One region of the Comamonas sp. MYb69 genome, then DNA from elsewhere that is predicted to be linked to it. Evidence: riboswitches for the same ligand, from Rfam matches in the RefSeq annotation. Region 1 holds a riboswitch; each other region holds the start of a gene.
The links. Region 1 has a riboswitch for cobalamin ahead of WH303_RS23275 (ABC transporter substrate-binding protein). Riboswitches for the same ligand answer to the same signal wherever they lie in the genome.
Positions count from the first base shown of each region.

Region 2: it holds a riboswitch for cobalamin, as region 1 does, so the genes downstream of both, WH303_RS19785 (TonB-dependent receptor domain-containing protein) here and WH303_RS23275 (ABC transporter substrate-binding protein) in region 1, are expected to answer to the same signal.
Region 3: it holds a riboswitch for cobalamin, as region 1 does, so the genes downstream of both, WH303_RS09370 (TonB-dependent receptor) here and WH303_RS23275 (ABC transporter substrate-binding protein) in region 1, are expected to answer to the same signal.

Region 1 is NZ_JBBGZG010000023.1:20,298-27,164, reverse strand. It holds gene WH303_RS23295 (OprD family outer membrane porin) at 1-298, opposite strand, end outside; gene WH303_RS23290 (pseudoazurin) at 330-779, opposite strand; gene WH303_RS23285 (ABC transporter ATP-binding protein) at 792-1,595, opposite strand; gene WH303_RS23280 (FecCD family ABC transporter permease) at 1,592-2,662, opposite strand; gene WH303_RS23275 (ABC transporter substrate-binding protein) at 2,687-3,658, opposite strand; cobalamin riboswitch at 3,972-4,196, opposite strand; gene WH303_RS23270 (GNAT family N-acetyltransferase) at 4,243-4,791, shown strand; gene WH303_RS23265 (F0F1 ATP synthase subunit epsilon) at 4,843-5,259, opposite strand; gene atpD (F0F1 ATP synthase subunit beta) at 5,331-6,734, opposite strand; gene atpG (F0F1 ATP synthase subunit gamma) at 6,769-6,867, opposite strand, start outside.
Region 2 is NZ_JBBGZG010000016.1:30,689-37,555, forward strand. It holds gene WH303_RS19755 (universal stress protein) at 1-256, opposite strand, end outside; gene fnr (fumarate/nitrate reduction transcriptional regulator Fnr) at 412-1,134, opposite strand; gene hemN (oxygen-independent coproporphyrinogen III oxidase) at 1,285-2,667, shown strand; gene WH303_RS19770 (sulfite exporter TauE/SafE family protein) at 2,684-3,505, opposite strand; gene WH303_RS19775 (cell division protein ZapA) at 3,953-4,372, opposite strand; gene WH303_RS19780 (hypothetical protein) at 4,372-4,587, opposite strand; cobalamin riboswitch at 4,627-4,871, shown strand; gene WH303_RS19785 (TonB-dependent receptor domain-containing protein) at 4,956-6,854, shown strand.
Region 3 is NZ_JBBGZG010000005.1:243,452-250,318, forward strand. It holds gene WH303_RS09365 (ABC transporter substrate-binding protein) at 1-422, opposite strand, end outside; gene WH303_RS09370 (TonB-dependent receptor) at 436-2,460, opposite strand; cobalamin riboswitch at 2,713-2,986, opposite strand; gene WH303_RS09375 (LysR substrate-binding domain-containing protein) at 3,083-4,027, opposite strand; gene WH303_RS09380 (MFS transporter) at 4,211-5,593, opposite strand; gene WH303_RS09385 (hydantoinase B/oxoprolinase family protein) at 5,673-6,867, opposite strand, start outside.

The sequences.
Region 1 (6,867 bases):
AGGCATGCGCATCGAGCCCCAGGCCGACCACCCCTTGCGTGTAGCCCGAGCTGAAGTTCAGCATCAGCCCATAGCCGGCTTCAGCGGCCTTGTCCGAGCGCGCGCCGCCCGACACCACGCGGGTGCTGTCGCCACGCCGGTAGTCCAGCTGCTCATAGACCATGCGGTTGACCATGCCCAGGCTCGCGCCTTCGATGAAGCCCTTGGCCTCGTCCTGCGCGCCCGCCTGCGCATGGCCTGCCGCCAGGGCCAGCGCCGCCAGGCCGCTGTTGCGCGCCATCCATTTGAAATAAGTCATTGTCTTGTGTTAACCAAATTGCGATAGCGGTTCAGCGCGGCGCCGAGGCGCGGCTGACGATGTCCTTGAAGCGCTGCTGCGCGCGCTCGGGCACCTCGGCAGGTACCTGCAGGCCGGGCAGCGGCGCATCACCCACCTGCACCAGCATCACCATGCCCATTGCGTAATGGGGCAGGCACTGCACGCCATAGAGGCCCGGGGCATCAAAGCTGACCTCGATCTCCTCGTTGATCTTGCCCTTGAAGGGCTTGGCACCGGCGGGCGCCATGCCCGGGATGCTGACCGCGTCGTGCCCGCTGCTGCTGGCCAGGAACTTGATCTTGTCGCCCGGCTTGATCTGCAAAAACTCGGGTTCATAGGTCATCGGACCGGTGGCACTGCGGTTGCGCATCTTGACTTCAAAAGTCTCGGCACCCGCCTGGCTGCACAGCAAGGCGCTCAACACAACAGGTAGCCAGGTTCGGTGGTTCAGGGTGGGCATATCGGCTCACAGTCAGGAAGAAGAAAGCGGACGAAAACGCAGCACGCGGCTGCCGTCCCAGGGGTCGACCAGCGCGCTGGCCTCGACGCGAAAAACTTGCGCCAGCAGCGCGGCATCAAGCACCTGCTCGGGCCGGCCCAGTGCGACGAGCCGGCCTTGCTGCATGACGGCCAGCCGGTCGCAGGCCAGCGCCTGGTTCAGGTCATGCAGGGCCACGACCTTGGTGACGGGCAGGCTGCGGATCAAGGCCATCAGCGACAGCTGCTGGTGGATATCGAGGTGGTTGCAGGGCTCATCGAGCAGCAGCACACCGGGCTGCTGCGCCAGCGCGCGTGCGATGTGCACACGCTGGCGCTCGCCACCCGAGAGGCTGTGCCAGGCGCTGTGGCGGCGGTCCGCCATGCCCACGGCATCCAGGGCCTGCTGCACGGCCTCCCAGTCCTGCGCGGCAAAAGGCTGCAGCGCCGAGAGCCAGGGCGTGCGCCCCAGCGCCACCGCGTCTTCAACGCTGATGGCATCCTGCGTCTCGGCCATCTGCGCCACCAGGGCCAGCTCGCGCGCAATGGCGCGGCGCCCCATCTTGTGCAGCGGCTGGCCCTGCAGCAGCACCTGGCCCTCGTTGGGCCGGATCACACCGGCGAGCAAGCGCAGCAGGCTGGATTTGCCCGAGCCATTGGGGCCAATCAAGCCCAGCATCTCCTGGCGCTGCACCGGCAAGCTGACCTGCTCGACAACCGGCCGGCCTTGCAGGCGCAGGCCCAGCGCGCAGGCCTGCAACACCGGCTGATCCGCAGCGGTTACCGGTTCCGCCGTCATCCGCGCCTCCGCTGGCTTTTGAGCAGAATGCAGGCAAACACCGGCGCGCCGACCAGGGCGGTGATCACGCCAATCGGCAGCACCTGGCCCCGGATCAGGGTGCGCGAGAGCACATCGGCGGCGATCAGAAACACCGCGCCCATCATCGCGCTGGCAGGCACCAGGCGGCCGTGGCTGACGCCGACCAGCATGCGCGCCGCATGCGGAATGACCAGGCCGACAAAGCCGATCGCGCCGACGATGGAAACCATGACGGCCGTCATCAGCGCAGCGGCCAGCAGCAGCACCAGTTGCACGCGGCGCACCGGCACGCCCAGCGCGGCCGCCGATTCGCTGCCAAAGCTGAAGGCATCGAGCGCGCGCGTATGCAGCAGGCACAGCAGCAGGCCGGTGATCGCGATGCAGGCCGTCAGCACGGTATCGGGCCAGCGCACGCCGCTCAGGCTACCCAGCAGCCAGAACATGATGCCCCGGGCCTGCTCGGCACTACCCGACTTGGTGATGATCAGCGAGGTCAGCGCATTGAACAGCTGCGAGCCGGCAATGCCGGCCAGCACAATCTGGCCGCTGTTGCGCAGCCCACCACTGCCGGCGGCGTGGGCCAGCATGGCGACCAGCGCAAACGCGCAGAGCGCGCCAAAAAAGGCGCCCACGGTCATCGATATGGCGCCCGCACCGATGCCGACGACGGTCACCAGCACTGCGCCGGTGGAGGCCCCGGCCGAGATGCCGAGCAAATAGGGCTCGGCCAGCGCATTGCGCAGCAGCGATTGCAAAATGACGCCCGAGACCGCCAGGCCCGCGCCGCAGCTGGCCGCCACCAGCGCCCGGGGCAAGCGGTAGTTCCAGACAATGCCCTGGCTGATGGGATCGATGGCATAGCTGGCACCGGCCAGCTTGTTGGCCAGCACCTGCAGCACCAGGCTGGGCGACAGCGCCGTCTCGCCAACGGCGATGCCCAGCGCCACGCTCAGCAGCAGCGCCAGTGCCGCGCCCAGGCACCAGGCGGCCCCATGCAGCGGCCTGCGCAGCGCCGATGGGCGCGCTGATGCCGTTGCCACCATCATGCAAGGCCTTGCATCAGCGGCTGATCAACGCGCGGCCGCCGGGCCGAGCTTGCGTACCGCATCGCTGATCTGCTCCATGCCATCGACCAGGCGGATCGAGCCTTGCAGCGCATCGGCATCGACAATGACGATGCGGTTGTTCTTGACCGCATCCATGTGCTGGGTGACCGGGTCCTTCTTCAAGAACTCCAGCTTCTTTTGGTAGTCGTCCGCAGGGAAGCGGCGGCGGTCCATGCGGGCGATCACCAGGATCGATGGATTGGCCTTGGCAATGGTTTCCCAACCCACGGTGGGCCACTCTTCGGACGAGTCGACGATATTGCGCAGGCCCAAGGTCTGCAGCATGTAGCCGGCAACCCCGTTCTTGCCCGCCATGTAGGGGTCGATGGCCAGATCGGCGCTGGAGAACCACAGCGCAGCCGTCAGATGGGGCTGCTGCGCGGCCTGGACCTTGGCGACCGCCTTGGCCTGGCGCTCGCGCAGGTCCTTGACCAGGCGCTCACCCTGGGGCTGCACATCAAACAGCTGCGCCAGTTGGGTGATGCTCTTGTAGAGCGCCTGCACATCGTAGGCCGCGGTGCGGGTGCCATCGGCGCCCTTGAGGTTGTTCTTGCCTTCGCAGTCGGAGGGCATCGCATAGGTGGCAATGCCCAGGTCATGGAACTGCTCGCGCGTGCCCACGACGCCGTCCTTGCCGACCATCCACTCGAACTGCGACACCACCAGCGCCGGGCGTTTGCCGATCACCGACTCAAAGCTCGGGTCGTTGTCCGCCAGGCGTGGCACCTTGTCATTGATGGCCTTGAACTGGGGCAGCACGGCGTTGAACCACAGCGAGGTGCCCACCAGCTTGTCGCCCAGACCCAGCGCATACAGCATCTCGGTGCCGGCCTGGCCGATGGTGACGACCGACGCGGGCGCCTGCTTGAGAGAGACCTCGTAGCCGCAGTTGTGCAGCTGCATCGGATAAGGGGCGGCCCAGGCGGACAGCGGCATGAATACACAGGCAGCCAACAGGGCAGGCAGAGCAAAACGGCGAACAGGCATCGGAATCGTCTCTCCAGGTAGAGGCTGGGCATGCGGGCCGTGCGAGCCGATCCGGTGCGGGCTGCTGCCCGGTGGAGCCAGGACAGCCTTGCGCAGACGAGACGCTGCTCACCGCCCGGACACCCCGCCGGTCATGATCAAAACACACGCACATCCGCCATGAATGGGTTTGCCGCACCGGCGTTTGCGTCGTTCGCCTTGCAGCGCGCACAACCGGTGGCATGCCTGTTTCTCTGTGCAAACCGGGGGCTTGCCAGTGGCTTGTGAATGCATGACCTTGGCAGGTCTCCTGACTGGCCGGTCTGCGCAGACCATCGCCTTCCCGAACCGCAGTTCAGTGGCGCATGGATGGCCTGCTCGCGGCCTACAGTTGCGGGGGCAGTTCCGTTTGGGGCGCTGGCTGCCGGCTCGCGCTCCCTGGATTCCCTCATGCCCCGGCACCCTGCCGTGCGCATGTTCTTGCGAAACCAAAGTGGCTGTACTGTAGCCGATTTACAGGGCCTGCATGCTAAGCTGCAGGCCGTTTGATGGCCATGAACCACCCACCCACTACACCCAGCGCATACGGCATCCGCCGCGTTCAGCATCTCGCGCCGGTGGCGGCCTTTTTGCAGGCGGCGCGCCAGGCCATGTTTGGCGATCGGGTCGATACCAGCACGCCGCAGGCCGATCTGCGCGACTTTGCCTCGGTCTATGCATCGCCCGGCGGCTGCATGCTGGCGGCCTGGCAGGGCGACCGCATCATCGGCAGCATTGCCTACCGCCCCTATGACGAGCGCTTTGCCCACCTGGCCGTGCCCAGCGCAGGCACCGCCGAGGTGGTGCGCCTGTATGTGGATCCGGCCTGGCGCCGCCAAGGCCTGGCTGGCGCACTGTTCGCGCAGCTGCGGCAGCGGGCACTGCAGCAGGGTGTGCAGCGGCTCTACCTGCACACGCATCCTTTTTTGCCGGACGCGCAAACCTTCTGGCAGCGCCAGGGCTTTGTCAGCCTGCACCAGGATGCCGACCCGCTGTGGCAAACCATTCATATGCAGCAGGTGCTGCAGACCGGCTCCACTCCGACCCATCCGCTACGGGCGTAAAAAAACCACCGCATGCGGTGGTTTTCCTGTGGCAGTTGCGCAAACAGCGGATCAGCGCTTCTTGCGGTATTTTTGCAGGGCGGCAATCTGGGCGGCCATGACGGACAGCTCGGATTGGGCCTTGGCCAGGTCAAGCTCGCCCTTGGCGTTCTTGAGGGCTTCTTCAGCCTTTTGCTTGGCTTCAACCGCTTTTTGCTCGTCCAGGTCCTTGCCGCGCACAGCGGTGTCGGACAGCACGGTCACGCAGTCGGGTTGCACTTCGAGAATGCCACCAGCCACGAAGATGAACTCTTCGCCGCCGTCGGCCTTCTCAATGCGCACCGAACCCGGCTTGATGCGGGTGATCAACGGCGTGTGGCGGGCGTAGATACCGAGTTCGCCCATTTCACCAGGCAAAGCCACAAAGCGGGCTTCGCCGGAGAAGATGGATTCTTCAGCACTGACCACATCAACGTGGAAGGTGTTCATCTTTGATCCTCAGAGTGAAAAAGAAACTAGTTTGCGAGCCGGGCTGCGTGCGGCAGCCCGTTCTGCAAAGCTTAGATCTTCTTCGCCTTCTCGATGGCTTCGTCGATCGTGCCAACCATGTAGAAGGCTTGCTCGGGCAGGTGGTCGCACTCGCCGTTGACGATCATCTTGAAGCCGCGGATGGTTTCCGACAGCGGCACGTACTTGCCTGGAGCGCCCGTGAACACTTCAGCAACGTGGAAAGGCTGCGACAGGAAACGCTGGATCTTGCGAGCGCGGGCCACGACGAGCTTGTCTTCGGGAGCCAGTTCGTCCATACCCAGAATCGCAATGATGTCGCGCAGTTCGGTGTAGCGCTGCAGGGTACCCTGCACTTGGCGGGCTACCGAGTAGTGCTCTTCACCCACCACTTGGGGGTCCAGCTGGCGGCTGGTCGAAGCCAGTGGGTCCACCGCAGGGTAGATACCCAGCGAAGCGATGTCACGCGACAGCGCCACGGTGGAGTCCAAGTGGGCGAAGGTCGTTGCTGGCGATGGATCGGTGTAATCGTCCGCTGGCACGTACACGGCCTGGATCGAGGTGATCGAACCCACCTTGGTCGAGGTGATACGCTCTTGCAGACGGCCCATTTCTTCGGCCAGCGTAGGCTGGTAGCCCACAGCCGAAGGCATACGGCCCAGCAGTGCGGACACTTCGGTACCGGCCAGCGTGTAGCGGTAGATGTTGTCCACGAAGAACAGCACGTCCTTGCCTTCGTCACGGAACGCTTCAGCCATGGTCAGGCCGGTCAGCGCAACGCGCAGACGGTTTCCTGGTGGCTCGTTCATCTGGCCGTACACCATGGCAACCTTCGAGTCGTTCAGCGACTCCTGGTTCACCACACCGGCGTCCGACATTTCGTGGTAGAAGTCGTTACCTTCACGGGTACGCTCACCCACGCCGGCGAACACGGACAGACCGCTGTGCGCCTTGGCGATGTTGTTGATGAGCTCCATCATGTTCACGGTCTTGCCCACACCGGCACCACCGAACAGACCGACCTTACCGCCCTTGGCGAACGGGCACACCAGGTCAATCACCTTGATGCCGGTTTCCAGCAGTTCCTGTGCAGGGGCCAGCTCGTCATAAGCGGGCGCCTTGCGGTGGATGGAAGCGGTCAACGACTGGTCCACAGGACCGCGTTCGTCGATGGGGTTACCCAGCACGTCCATGATGCGGCCAAGGGTTGCCTTGCCCACGGGCACGGTGATCGCCTTGCCGGTGTTGGTGACCATCAGGCCACGCTTGATACCGTCCGACGAGCCCAGCGCAATGGTACGCACCACGCCGTCGCCCAGCTGCTGCTGCACTTCCAGCGTCAGGGCGGTGCCTTCGAGCTTCAGTGCGTCATACACGTTAGGCACGCTGCCATGGGGGAACTCAACGTCCACCACCGCACCGATACATTGAACAATCTTGCCTTGTACTTGAGCCATTTGTTGCTCCAATATTGATTTCAGTCGAGCTGTATTACACAGCCGCGGCGCCTGCGACGATTTCCGACAACTCGGTCGTAATCGCAGCCTGACGCGTCTTGTTGTAGATCAGCTTCAACTCGTTGATGACGTT
Region 2 (6,867 bases), on a different contig from region 1:
GCACGCCGGTGGCAGCGCCTTCGGCCACCACCTTGTCGACAATGCCCTGGGCGGCGCGTTCCCAGCCGTCCTCGATGCGCGCAATGTCATCGGGGTTTTGCATGGTGCTGCCCTCGAAGTAGCTGCGCGGGTAGTTGGGCGAGATGTTGACGGCGGTGACCGTGGCGTGGCTCAGCTTGGCCAGCGCGAGGGCGTGGCGCACGGCCTTCTCGGACAGCTCAGAGCCATCGGTGGCAAGCAGGATATGTTGGTACATGGCAGGCTCCTTTCAGGTCAGACGTAGGGCAGGGCGACCAGGGGCCAGCCTTGCCGTGGATTCAACACAGAGCATCGCCGCTTGCGGCTTGAGCGGATGTCGGATCAGACCGCGTTTGTATCCGCTGACGCGGCGACTTGGAATAGCTGCTTAGCTTAGGCCGAGCAGGCCTGGGTGTTGATCAGGCCCTGGAGCTTGTCGGTGTCCAGAATGCGCACATGGCGCTGCTTGACCTCGATGATGTTCTCCTCGGCAAACTTGGAGAAGGTGCGGCTGACGGTCTCGAGCTTGAGGCCCAGGTAGCTGCCGATTTCCTCGCGTGTCATGCGCAGGATCAGCTCATGCTGCGAAAAGCCCCGGGCATGCAGGCGCTGCACCAGGTTCAGCAAGAAGGCGGCCAGGCGCTCTTCGGCGCGCATGCTGCCCAGCAGCAGCATGACGCCATGCTCGCGCACGATCTCGCGGCTCATGACCTTGTGCACATGGTGCTGCAAGGCGGTCACTTCGCGCGACAGGTCTTCGAGCGAGGAGTAGGGCATCACGCAGACTTCGGCGTCTTCCAGCGCGATCGCGTCGCAGGAATGGCGGTCGTTGACGATGCCGTCAAGCCCGATGATCTCACCCGCCATCTGAAAGCCGGTGACCTGGTCGCGCCCGTCTTCGGTGGCGATGCTGGTCTTGAAAAAGCCGGTGCGAATCGCATAGAGGGAGGTGAAGGTCTCACCGTTGCGGAACAGCGCGCTGCCGCGCTTGATCTTGCGGCGCGTGGCGACGATCTCGTCGATGCGCTCCATTTGTTCGGCCGACAGTCCCACGGGCATGCACAGCTCGCGCAAATTGCAGTTGGAGCACACCACTTTGATGGAGTTGGATGTCATGTATCAATACCCGTGAACAAATATTCATGTAGGAACGGCGTTCCTCGTATGCGCCTATTGTGCGTGCAGGCGCCAAATGGGTTCTTGATGTACATCAAGGACGCGTGGCAGAGCTTGGGGCACATTGGGGGTCCGCTAGGAAGAAGCCACATGATTTCCCTGACCCCCGACCTGCTGCGCCGTTTTGATGTTCCCGGCCCCCGTTACACCTCGTATCCTACCGCAGACCGATTTGTTGAAGCCTTTGCTGCGAATGAGTACAAGCAGGCGCTGGCGCAACGCGGCACCGGCCTGGCTGGCAGGCTCGCTCCGCTGTCCTTGTATGTGCATGTGCCGTTCTGCGCCTCGCTGTGCTACTACTGCGCCTGCAACAAGATCATCACCAAGCATGCCGAGCGGGCCGACGAGTACCTGGACTACCTCGAGCGAGAGCTGGACCTGCAACTGGCCCACGTCAGCGCCCGTCCCACCATCAGCCAGCTGCACCTGGGTGGGGGCTCACCCACGTTTTTGACCGATGCCGGCCTCAGCCGCCTGATGGACATGGTCAAGCAGCGTTTTCATCTGCAGCCCGGTGGCGAGTACTCGATCGAGGTGGACCCGCGCACCGTGAGCCGCGAGCGCCTGCAGCATCTCTACCAGCTGGGCTTTAACCGGCTGAGCTTTGGCGTGCAGGATTTTGACCCACTGGTGCAAAAGGCTGTGCACCGTGAGCAGCCCGCTGACCAGGTGTTTGCCTTGGTCGAGCAGGCGCGTGAGATCGGCTTTGAATCTATCAATATCGATCTGATCTATGGTTTGCCCCAACAAAGCCCGGCCAGCTTTGTGCGCACGATGGAGCAGGTCAATGCGCTGCGGCCCGACCGCATTGCGCTCTATGCCTATGCGCACCTGCCCGAGCGCTTCAAGCCCCAGCGCCGCATCCAGGCGCAGGACCTGCCCAGCCCGGCCGACAAGCTCGCCATGCTGGCCCAGGCCCTGGCCGCGCTGGAAGGCGCCGGTTATGTGTATGTGGGCATGGACCATTTCGCCTTGCCCGACGATGCCTTGGCGGTGGCCAAGCGCCAAGGGCGCCTGCACCGCAACTTTCAGGGCTACAGCACCCAGCCCGATTGCGATCTGCTGGCGCTGGGCGTGTCGGCCATCGGCCGCATTGGCGCGACCTACAGCCAAAATGCCAAGACCCTGGAGGAGTACTACGACCTGATCGACCAGGGTCAGATCCCCGTGGTGCGGGGCCTGGCATTGACGCGCGATGACCTGCTGCGCCGCGCGGTGATCATGGGCCTGATGTGCCAGGGGAGTCTGGCGATTGAGTCGCTGGAGCAGGCCTGGCTGATTGATTTTGCCCAGTACTTTGCCGCCGAGCTGGCCCAGCTGCGCGAGCTGCAGGACCAGGGCCTGGTGCAGCTGAGCGACGAGGCGATCAATGTGACCGAGCTGGGCTGGTACTTTGTGCGCGGCGTGGCCATGGTGTTCGACAAGAACCTGCAGGCCGACCGCAACCGGGCGCGCTTCTCGCGGATTATCTAGCCCGCTGTGGCAGGTCTCAGCCCTGCCAGGCCGCCAGGCTCTTGTAGAGCATGTACGCGGCCAGACACAGCAAGATGCCGCCAAAGATCTTCTTGAGCTGGCCCACCGGCAGGCGGTGCGCGGCACGGGCGCCCAGCGGCGCCGTCAGCACGCTGCAGGTGGCAATGGCGGCCAGGCCGGGCAGCCAGATATAGCCCAGCGAATGCGGCGGCAGCCCCTGCAGGTGCAGGCCGGCCACCATGAAGCCGATGACATTGGTGACCGCAATTGGAAAACCCAGCGCCGAGCTGGTGGCGACCGCGTTGTGCATCGGCACGCTGCACCAGGTCATAAAAGGCACGCTGATAAAGGCGCCACCGGCGCCCACCAGGCCCGAGAGGCAGCCGATCACGCCGCCAGCGGCCACCTGGCCGGCCGTGCCCGGCATGGCGCGCATGGCCTTGCTGTTGGGCTTGCGGAACATGCGCAGTGCCGAGTAACCAATGAACAGGCCAAAAAACAAACCCAGGTAACTGCCCTTGAGCACCGCAAAAATGCCCAGGCTGGCCAGCAGGCCGCCCAGCACAATGCCGGGGGCCAGGCGTTTGACAAGGTCCCAGCGCACGGCGCCATGCTGGTGGTGGGCGCGCACGCTGGACATCGAGGTGAAGACGATGGTCGCCATCGAGGTGGCAATCGCCATCTTGATCGCCAGCTCGGGCGCCACCCCCTGGCTGCCCAGGATGTAGGTGATGAAGGGCACCAGCACCATGCCGCCGCCAATGCCCAGCAGGCCCGCCAGAAATCCGCCGATCAGGTCCAGAAACGACAGCGGCAGCAAAACAAGAGGATCAGTCATGGCGCGCAGTAAAAAGGCCACCTGAAACAGGTGGCCTGAAACCCCGCTGTCGCGGAGAGGAGAAGACAGGTTGGGCAGCCTGCCCGAAAAAATCAGGTGTTCGCAGCGGATCCACTGGACCGTCATCCTGAACCGGGGGTTCAGGTGGGCAAGGGCAACCTATCGTTGGGTTCATCTGACGCGAGACGATCACGCTCAATAGGTGATGTACCAAGCCCGTGCTCGTAGAGCATTGGTTCAAGGAACTATAAAGTCCAGCAGGGCTGCGAACGCCTCCATTGTAATCGCTCGCGCCTGCTGCACCCACCAAAACTGCATGTCAATGTGCCTGGATTGGTCAAAAAAGATAGCTGGCTAGCTAGATTGAGAAAGCGCCAAGCTGATATTTTGGCAGGAGGCATTGCATGGCGCCGCAATCTGGTGTTGGCGCCTGCTTGCCGCCCAGCCTCAGGCGCTGGTGTCCAGGGTTTCGGCGGCCTTGGCAGGGGCGGGCGCCAGCGCCGCGTCCAGCCGCTGCATCACCGACTGCAGGCGGGGCTCGTCCCAGTCCAGGCTGGCCTGGTCACCGGTGGCGGGCTGGGCCTGGGCCTCGGCCATCGCGGCAGACTGGGCCGCGGCTTGCGCCTGCAGCGCGTCGGCGGTCTGGCTGAGCTGGCTGTTTTGCACCTGTAAATCCAGCAGATCAAAGGCGACATTGAGGGCCGCCAGCACGGCGATGCGCTCGCGGCCACGGATCTTGCCCGCGTCGCGGATACCGCTCATGGCCTCATCGACATGCTTGACGGCGGCCAGCAGACGTGCTTCCTGGCCTTCGGGGCAGCCCAGCATATAGCTTTGCTGCATGATGTGTACTTCCAGCTGTTTCATCATTCGTCCTGGTCAAAGGTCTTGGGCAGGCGTTCGATCAGTGCATCCACGCGGGCGCGGGCCGCTGTCAGGCGCGATTGGAGGGAGTCGCGCTCCTGGGTCAGGGTGGTGACTTGCTCTTGCAATTGGGCGTGGGCGCGTTGCAAAGCCTCATGACGGCTCAGCAGTGCCTCCACCCGCTCAAGCATCAGATCCATAGAAGGCGTAGTGGCCATAGAGAGACAGTCTTCTTAAGTGCGCAATGGGTTTAACGCTAAAATTGTACCCGTTGGTGCTCGCCCCAGTGGTTCACATGGGGGCAGTTCAACGGGAAGCAGGAGCGCTGCTTGTGCCCTACAAGCCTTACGCAACCTGCGCTGCCCCCGCAACGGTAAGCGATGGTTGGCTTTTGCGCCATCCACAGCCACCACTATGCCACTGAATACCTTGAACAAGTGTTTGGGAAGGCGTGTGCTGTGTCATCGCCAGCCCGGATACCGGCCAACAATAGTGGAGGCGCGCGGCTGAGGCCTTGCCGCGGCTTCCGTGTTCCCCATTGCCGGCGGGGAGGCTGGCGCGGGGTGGTTCATCACCAACTCAGTGCATGTTTTCCTCTGCTTTTTCGACACGCCGCTGCGCGCGTCCCGCGCTTGCGCCCCGCTCGGGCACCCTCCATACCCCCCGTTTTTTTGCCTTGGCCATCGCATCGGCGTTGCCCCTGTTGGCGCTGCAAGCTCAGGCGCAGCAGGCTCCAGCCGCCCAGGAAACAGAGGGTAAGAACCTGCAAGAGATGGTGGTGACCGCCAACCGCATCGAGCAGCCGCTGTCCGACCTGGTGGCCGATATGTCCATCATCGATGCGCAGACCATCGAGCGCCAGGGCCCGGGCAGCGTGGCCGATGTGCTCGCGCGCGTGCCGGGCATCCAGATTTCTCGCAACGGCGGGCCGGGCACGACGACCAGCGTGTTCATGCGCGGCGCCGATTCACGCTTTACCGCCGTCTATGTCGACGGCGTGCGCATGGATTCGCAATCGACCGGCGGCGCCTCCTGGCAGTCGATTCCGCTGGCGCTGATCGACCGCATCGAAGTGCTGCGTGGCCCGGCCGCTGCCGTCTACGGCTCGGACGCAATGGGCGGCGTGGTGCAGATCTTCACCAAGAAAGGTGAGGGCGTGCCCCAGCCCTATGTGGGCCTGGGCTTTGGCAACCGGGGCACGTTCACGGCCGAGGCCGGCATCTCCGGCAGTGCCGAGGGCTGGGATTACGCGCTGGGCCTGAACCGCTCGCAGACCGATGGCTTCAACGCCCGCACCGTGGCCACTGCCAACCCGGACAAGGACGACTACCGCAGCAATGCCGTCAGCGGCCGCCTGGGCTACCAGATCAACCGCCAGCACCGGCTCGAAGCCACCTTGCTGGCCAGCGATGTGAACTCGGGCTATGACAGCAGCCTGACCGAGGACGACCGCAGCCTCAACAAGATGTATGCGCTGGGCCTGAACTGGCAGGCGCAGTGGACCGAGCACTACAGCACCAAGCTGCAGTTCAGCCAGTCGCGCGACTATTACGAGACCCGGCCCTCGCCCTACCAGACGGACACGCGCCTGCACAACTACCTGTTCCAAAATACCTGGCGCCTGGGCGTCCACACCTTGACGGCCGCGCTGGAGCGGCGTGACGACGCACTGACCAATGGCGGCATTGACCGCGACCGCCACCAGAATGCGCTGGCGCTGGGCTATGGCCTGAACACCGGCCCGCACACCGTGCAGCTGAACCTGCGCCGGGATGACGACAGCGAGTTTGGCGGCAAGACCACCGGCAGCGCCGCCTATGGCTACGCCTTTGCAACCAACTGGCGCGCCACCGCGACCGTGGGCACGGCCTTCCGCGCGCCCACGCTCTACCAGCGCTTTAGCGAATACGGCGACGCATCCTTGCAGCCCGAGAAAAGCCGCAATGCCGAGCTGGGCCTGCGCTGGGCGCAGGGTGCCGATAGCTTCTCGGCCACGGCCTACCGCAACCGGGTCACCAACCTGATCAACTTCTCGTCGCCCGGCAGCTGCGACAGCGAATTTGGCTGCTATGCCAATGTGGGCAAGGCACGCCTGGAAGGCATTACCCTGGCGGCCACGACCAAGCTGGGCGCCTTCAACCTGCACGGCTCGGTCGACTTCCAGAACCCGCGCGATACCGAAAACGACAAGCTGCTGGCGCGCCGCGCCAAGCGCTATGCCACCCTGGGCGCCGAGACCCGTGCCGCCGGTTGGACCTGGGCTGCCGACCTGCAGACCAGCGCCAAGCGCTTTGACAATGCCGCCAACACCAACGTGCTGGGCGGCTACACCTTGTTCAACCTGTCGGCGCAGACCGAGATCGTCAAGGATGTGAACCTGATCGCCCGGATCAACAACCTGGCGGACAAGCGCTACCAGACCGCACGCACCTATGCCACCGAAGGGCGCAGCGTGTATGTGGGTGTGAAGTGGATGCCGCGCTGAGCGCAGAGGGGAT
Region 3 (6,867 bases), on a different contig from region 1:
CCGCCAAAGACGAAGTCGGCGCGGGCCTCCAGCATGTTTTCCAGGTTCATGTCCTGCGACGACAGCTTGGGCACCTTGGCCAGCTGGGTCATCAGCTCGGGGCTGATTTCCTTGCGCGACGGTATGCCCGAGTAGCCGACCAGCCTGGGCCCCAGGCCCAGAAACAGGAACATCTCGGTGATGTTCACATCGTGCGTGATGGCGCGCTGGGGCACCCGGTCATAGCGCTGGGGCTGGCCGCAGACATCGATCACGAGAGGGGTGGCCCGCAGGCCTGGATCGGCCGCAGGCGCAGCAGCCACCGTGGCCGGTGCTGTGCCGCCGGTGGCGCCCTGCCCAGCGGGCTGGTCACAACCCAGCAGCGCGACGGCGGCCGCCGCCGCCAACGCATGCTGAAAGTACCTAAACGCGCGTGGTGTCATGCCTGGGCCTTGCTCAGAAACGCAGATGGGCCATCAGCTCAAAGCTGCGGCCGTTACCCATCAGCCATTGCGAGCCGTAGGACGATGCAGCATAGCGCTTGTTGGTCAGGTTACGGCCAACCAGGTTCAAGGTGGTGCTGCGGTTCAGGTTCCAGCCCAGTACCGCATCGGCCACCGTGTAGGCGGGCAGCTGCGCGGTATTGGCATTGCTGGTGTAGCGGCTGGCCACATGGCGCAGGCCCAGCGAGGCGCGCCAATCGCCCGTCTGGTAATGGGCCCAGGCATTGGCCGTGTAGCGCGGTACATTGGCGGGCTGGTTGCCAGCGCGGTCAATGGCCGTGGCGCCTTCGAGCAGCTCGTCGAACTGGGCATCCACATAGGCCAGGTTACCCTCGAAGCGCCAGGCCTTGGTGGCCCGCCAGCTGCCTGCCAGCTCGATCCCCTTGGACGACTGCTTGCCGCCCTGGATCGACAGCGCTGGCCGGTCCGGATCACGCGTGATGATGTCCTTCTTCTGGATATCGAAGACCGCCAGGGTCCATTCGCCCTGGCCATTGGGCAGCTGCTGCTTGATGCCCACTTCCACCTGGCGGCCTTTGCTCAATGTAAAGCCGGTTTGCGACTGGGTCAGCGACAGCAGGCTGTTGACTGGGTCATGGCCGGTGCTGACCTGGGCATAGATGCTGGTGTTCTGGTCCAGCTTGTGCGTGAGGCCCAGGCGCCAGGAGGTGCCGCCCAAGGTCTTGTCAAAGCGGGCCTGGCTCAGCAGGTCCATGCGGTCAAAGTCATACAGGTCACGGCGCAGGCCGGCCATCAGCAGCCACTGCTCGCCCAGCTTCCAGGCGTCTTCCAGGTAGAAGGCGTTTTGGCGGATGCGCGAGGTCATGCGCGGCTTGTAAGGGTCCGGGCTGTCCCAGTAGCCACTGGTGCCGCCAGTCAGCGGCACATCGGATTCACCGGTATAGGGCGAGCTGTTGAGGGCGGTGAACTTGGCCTGCGATACATCCCAGCCCATCGCAATCTCATGCTGGCCGGGCTTGAACACGGTGCCCAGGCGGTTGCCGCTTTGTTCCAGGTCGTGGCCGATCTCCAGGTAGTCGTAGCGGTGAACCATGCGCGTGCTGGCATCGTAGTCATAGCCTTCGATGTTCTTCCAGTGGCGGTCGGCCTTCATGTGGTAGGTCTCGTTGCGCAGCACCAGCGCCTCGCTGACGTTCCACTCGGCCTTCAATTTGTAGCGCTGGTCCTTGTAGTGGATGTCGCTGTCAAGAAAGTTGAAATTGCGGTCGCGCAGCGCCGCCACCGGCTTGCCATCGACCACCGGGGTGCCAAAGTAGCGCTCGGGCCGCTGGTCGCTGACATCGGCCGTCAGGTCCAGGCGCAGATCGCTGCTCGCCTGCCAGCGGATGGCGCTCATGATCTTCTTGCTGTCGCTGTTGCCCAGTTGGCGTTCGCCATCGCTGCGATCACCGTAGACATCCAGGCGGTAGCTCAGGCTGTCGCTCAGCGCGCCGGTGCTGCCCAGGCCTGCACGGGCGGTGCCGTGGGAGCCGGCGCCCAGCAAGACTTCGGACGAGGTAGTGCGGCTGGGTTCCTTGCGCACCGCGTTCACCGTGGCGCCCATGGTGCCGCTGCCGTACATCAGCGATGCGGGGCCGCGCAGCACATCAAAGCGCTCATAGCCCCAGCTGGAATTGGGATAGGCCACGGTGCCGGCTGCAACCCCCAGGCTCAGCCCGTCTTCGGCCACACCCACCGAGTTGACACCGGTAAAGCCCCGGCTGGAGAACGACAGCCCGCCATTGCCAGGGGTGCCATTGGCGCTCAGGCCCACGCTGCGGCCCACGGCATCGACCACCTCATAGTCGGCGCGCTCCTGGATCTGCACGGCCGAGACCGAGCTGACGCTGGCCGGCAGGTCCTGCAGCGGTACGGCCAGCTTGCTGGCCGAGGTGGAAGGCAGCTGGAGCGCATTGGGCTCGCTGCTCTTGTCGGTCACCACCACTTCGGGCAGTGAGGCATCTTGGGCATGGGCCACTGCGATGCCCAAGGCGGGCAGGCACAGAACACAGGAGCTGCCAACGAGGCGCAGGGAGGAAGAGAGCCGCTGGGCAGCCAGGAGCCGGTTTTTCGGAAAAGGAACTGCAGTCATTTGAACAAAAGGCGCTAACTGCCTGATGCGGGGGCTGCACTGCACGCGGTCACCCCCCAAGACGGGGTCGCGCGAAGAACCGCCGTCCACACCCCGCAGACAGTTGAGAGAGCACGTGCTGGCCAGAGGCACAGCGCGCACTGCGACTAGGAACAGGCCGGTCTCCGGGCTTACAGGCGGTGCAGCGCAGGCGCTGACCCGGTAGCCGGTCTTCCCAGGGTGCGGGCGTCTTGTTGCCTGGCAGGCGTGGACACTCTTTCAACCCCAGTGACTGGGCCCGCGTGGGAGCGGGCCGCATCGGCTACGTTTCCTGTCTACCGTTGCGGGGGCAGCCAAGGCTTGGGGGAGCGCACTCCCGACCTTGTTCCCGTTTCACTTGTGCAATACAAGCACCTGTAGATAGGCTTTTTTCAAAGCGCAGCCAGTGTACCAGCCGCAGGCCCGGGCAGCGCCTTTTCGTCCAGGCCGGTGTCAGCTGGGCGATACAGCGCATGCCCCAGTGGCTGTATCAGCCCTGCGGCAGCCGCGTCGCATAGCCGATAAAGTCAGTGCTGCGCAGCTGGCCCAGCAGCCACTGCCGAAAGCTCGCCTGGATCGGGCGCTCTCCCCCACCCCGGCGGGTGTAGAGGTGGAACTTGGGCGTTCTGTCCATCGGCAGCTGGCGCAGCAGCTCGGCCCCAAAGGGAGCCAGCAGCTTGCCGCTGTGGATATAGCTGAGCGCATCGACATAGGACAGCAGGCCCACGCCCTGCCCGCTGAGCACCGCTTGCAGCATCGCATCGTGCGTGTGCAGCAGCATGGGGCTGACATGCTTGCCGCCAGGATCCAGGCCCAGCATCGCATAAATGTCCTGCCACAGGCTGTTGTGCGTCAGCGGCGATATCAGCCGGTGGTGCGGCAAATCCTGCGCGCTCTCCACCGGGTGCTGGGCCAGCAGCTGGGGCGTGGCGACGATGACCTTGAGGTCTTCGAGCAGCGGCGTTTCATCGAGATGGTCCACACCGCCGTAGCCCCAGACAATGGCTGCGTCCAGATCACTGCTATCGAACGAAGGCAGCTCCACACCGATGGAGATGCGCAGGTCGAGCTCCGGGTAATCCTTGGTGAACGAGGGCAGCGAGCGGATCAGGTACTGGGTTGCAAAATACGGGCTGACCTGGATATGGAACTGCGCATCCTTGTGGTGGGAACGCACTGCTTCCAGCCCCTGGCTCAGCGCATCAAGCCCCTGCTCCACATAGTGGTACAAGGTCTGCGCCTCGGCGCTGGCCGCCAGGCCCCGCGCGCCGCGCTCGAACAGCTGCACATCCAGCGCACTCTCCAGTTGCTTGAGTTGCTGGCTGGCGGCCTGCGGCGTCAGGCACAGCTCATCGGCCGCCTTGCGGATGGAGCCATGGCGGTAGACGGACTCGAACACGCGCAGTGGCTGCAGGGGCGGTAGCTTGTATTTCATGGAGGGGCGCCGGGCAGGAGGGAGGAACGCCCGGGCTGCCGATGATTATAGGTCGCAGCCCGGCGGCCAGCGGGCCGGCACGCCAGCGTTCTTGCCCGCTGCGCCCTGCCCCGCTGATGCATAAAAAAAACGCATCCAGAAGGGATGCGTTCGGGCTGGCGCAGCGCTCAGCAGCGCATGGCCTTACTGCACCGGATCACCATGCATCGGCAGACCGGTGCGGTCCCGGCTGCTGACCAGCGCCACGAGGCCGATGATTGCCGCGCCGATCAGGTAGTAGGCGGGCACGACCGGGTTGCCGGTCTGGGCAATCAGCCAGGAGTTGATCATCGGCGCGGTGCCGGCAAACATCGCCACGGCCACGTTGTAGCTCAGCGCCATGCCCTTGAAGCGCACGCTGGTGTGGAACATCGAAGGAATGATCGAGTAGATGCTGCCCAGCAGCATGGCCAGACAGAAGTTCAGCATCATCAAGGACGAGATCTTGGCGGCGGTGCTGCCTTCGAGCAGCAGGTGAAAGCAAGGCACGGCCAGTACCGCAATCGCCAGGCTCGCAGCGATCATCATCGTCTTGCGGCTGAATTTGTCGGCCAGCAGGCCCATGATGGGGATCATCACCACCAAAAAGAGCTGCGGGCCCAGCGAGAGCTTGAGGCCGGTGGCCACATCGACATGCAGGGCGCTGACAAAGTAGGTCGGAATATAGGTGACGACGGTGAACAAGGTGACATTGGTCACGATGATGATGCCGGCCGACTGGAACAGCTCCTTCTTGTGCGTCGCGAACAGCACCTTCCAGCTCGCCTGGGCCAGTGCGTCATGCTGCTGCTTCATGGCCATGAAGGTGGGGGTCTCTTCCAGGTACTTGCGGATATAGAGGCCAATAGCGCCCAGCGGCAGCGCAATCAGAAACGGAATGCGCCAGGCCCAGTCCAGAATCTGGTCGGCGCTGAAAAACACCGTCAGGATGGCCGAGACCGAGGCGCCGAAGAAAAAGCCCGCCATGCAGCCTACCTCCACCCAGCTGGTGAGCAAGGTACGGTTGCGGTCGCGGCAGTACTCGGCCACAAAGATGGCCGCGCCACTGGCCTCGCCCCCGGCCGACAGCCCCTGCATCAGGCGCAGCACGATCAGCAGCAGCGGCGCGGCAATGCCGATGCTCGCATAGCCGGGCAGCACGCCGATCAAAAAGGTGGAGATCGCCATCATGATGATGGTGATGGTCAGCACCCGCTTTCTGCCGTACTTGTCGCCCAGCGAGCCAAAGAAGATGCCGCCAATGGGGCGGGCAAAAAAGGCAATCGCAAAGGCCGCCCAGGATGCCGTGATCTGCATCGTCGGCGAGCTGGTGGCAAAAAACACCTTGCCCAGCACTGCTGCCAGGTAGCCGTAGACCGAGAACTCGAACCACTCGACAAAGCTGCCCACCACCGAGGCCAGCACCACGCGGTTGAGCTCCTTGGACTGCACCGCGCGCGGCGCCACCGCCGCTTGAGGAGACGACCAGTCCGAAAGGCTTGCACTTGGGGCGGCAAAGCCATCTGCCATGGGATTGTGTGTGCGCATCGAGCTACCTTGAAGTCCTGCAGTGAGAGAAAAAGTGGGGAACGGGCCAGCGGCTGGGCCGCTGGCCATCGTCATGCGATCAGGCCGGCGTCAGCCGCTTGGCATGGGCGTAGTCCGCCTCTGCCTGCTCGGCGCTGATGTAACCGTAGTCCACATCGCGCTGCACCAAGGCTGGCGGGCGCTGGGCCGCATCGCCGTTGCCGCCGCCGCCGGGCAAGTCCAGAATCAAACGGCGCCCAGCCGGGATCTGCTGCTTGCCCTTGCCGCGCAAGGCGGTGCCGTCGTCCAGCGACACCTTGCCCAGTGCGCCGCTTTGGCCGCCGTTGTGGCCGCGCGCTGCAAAATGCACGCGGTCGAACATGGCGTTCAGGTCAAACTCAAAGCCCTCGGCCGAGCCCACCTCGATGCGCTGGCCCAGGCCACCCCGCCAGCGGCCGGCGCCGCCCGAGTTGGGGCGCAGCTCCTTGCGCCAGATGATGATGGGGCCGATGCTCTCGGTCACCTCGACCGACATGGCCTGCACGCCGCTGGGGAAGGCGGTGGCGCTGAGGCCATCGCTCGAGGGGCGCGCGCCGGTGCCGCCGGTGTTGAACATCAGGATTTCGTGCTGCTGGTTGCGTGTGGCCTGGGTGATGCCCTTGAAGCGCATCTGGAGGTTCCACAGCGAGCTGGCCCCTTCGGCCGGAATCTCACCCTGGCAAATGGGCTGCAACGCGCCCAGCACCACATCGGGGATCAGATGGCCGATGACATGGCGCACCGAGACCGGGCGCGGGCGGTGGGCATTGAGGATGCAGTCCTCCGGCGCGCTGATCTCAAAAGGCTCCAGCGAGCCCCAGTTGTTGGGGATCTCTGGCGCAATCGCACATTTGAGCGCATAGGAGGCATAGGCCTTGGTGTAGGTCAGTGGCACATTGATGCCGTAGCGGCTGGGGTCCGAGGTGCCGGCAAAGTCGGCGCGCAGCTTGTCGGCCGCAATCTCCACCGCCACCACCAGCTCGATGGGCTTTTCATAGCCATCGACGGTCATCGCATAGCGCTGCGTGCCATCGGGCAAGGCGGCGATGCGCTCGCGGGTGGCGCGCTGGCTGTTCTCAAAGATGAAGCCAGCCAGGTCTTCCAGGTCGCGCAGTTCAAACTCGGCCAGCATGCCCTTGAGGCGGCGCATGCCGGTGGCATTGCAGACGGCCAGCGAATGGAAGTCGCCAATCACTTGGTCGCGTTCGCGCACGTTGTTGCGCAGGATCTCGATCAGGTCCTCATTGAGTGCGCCG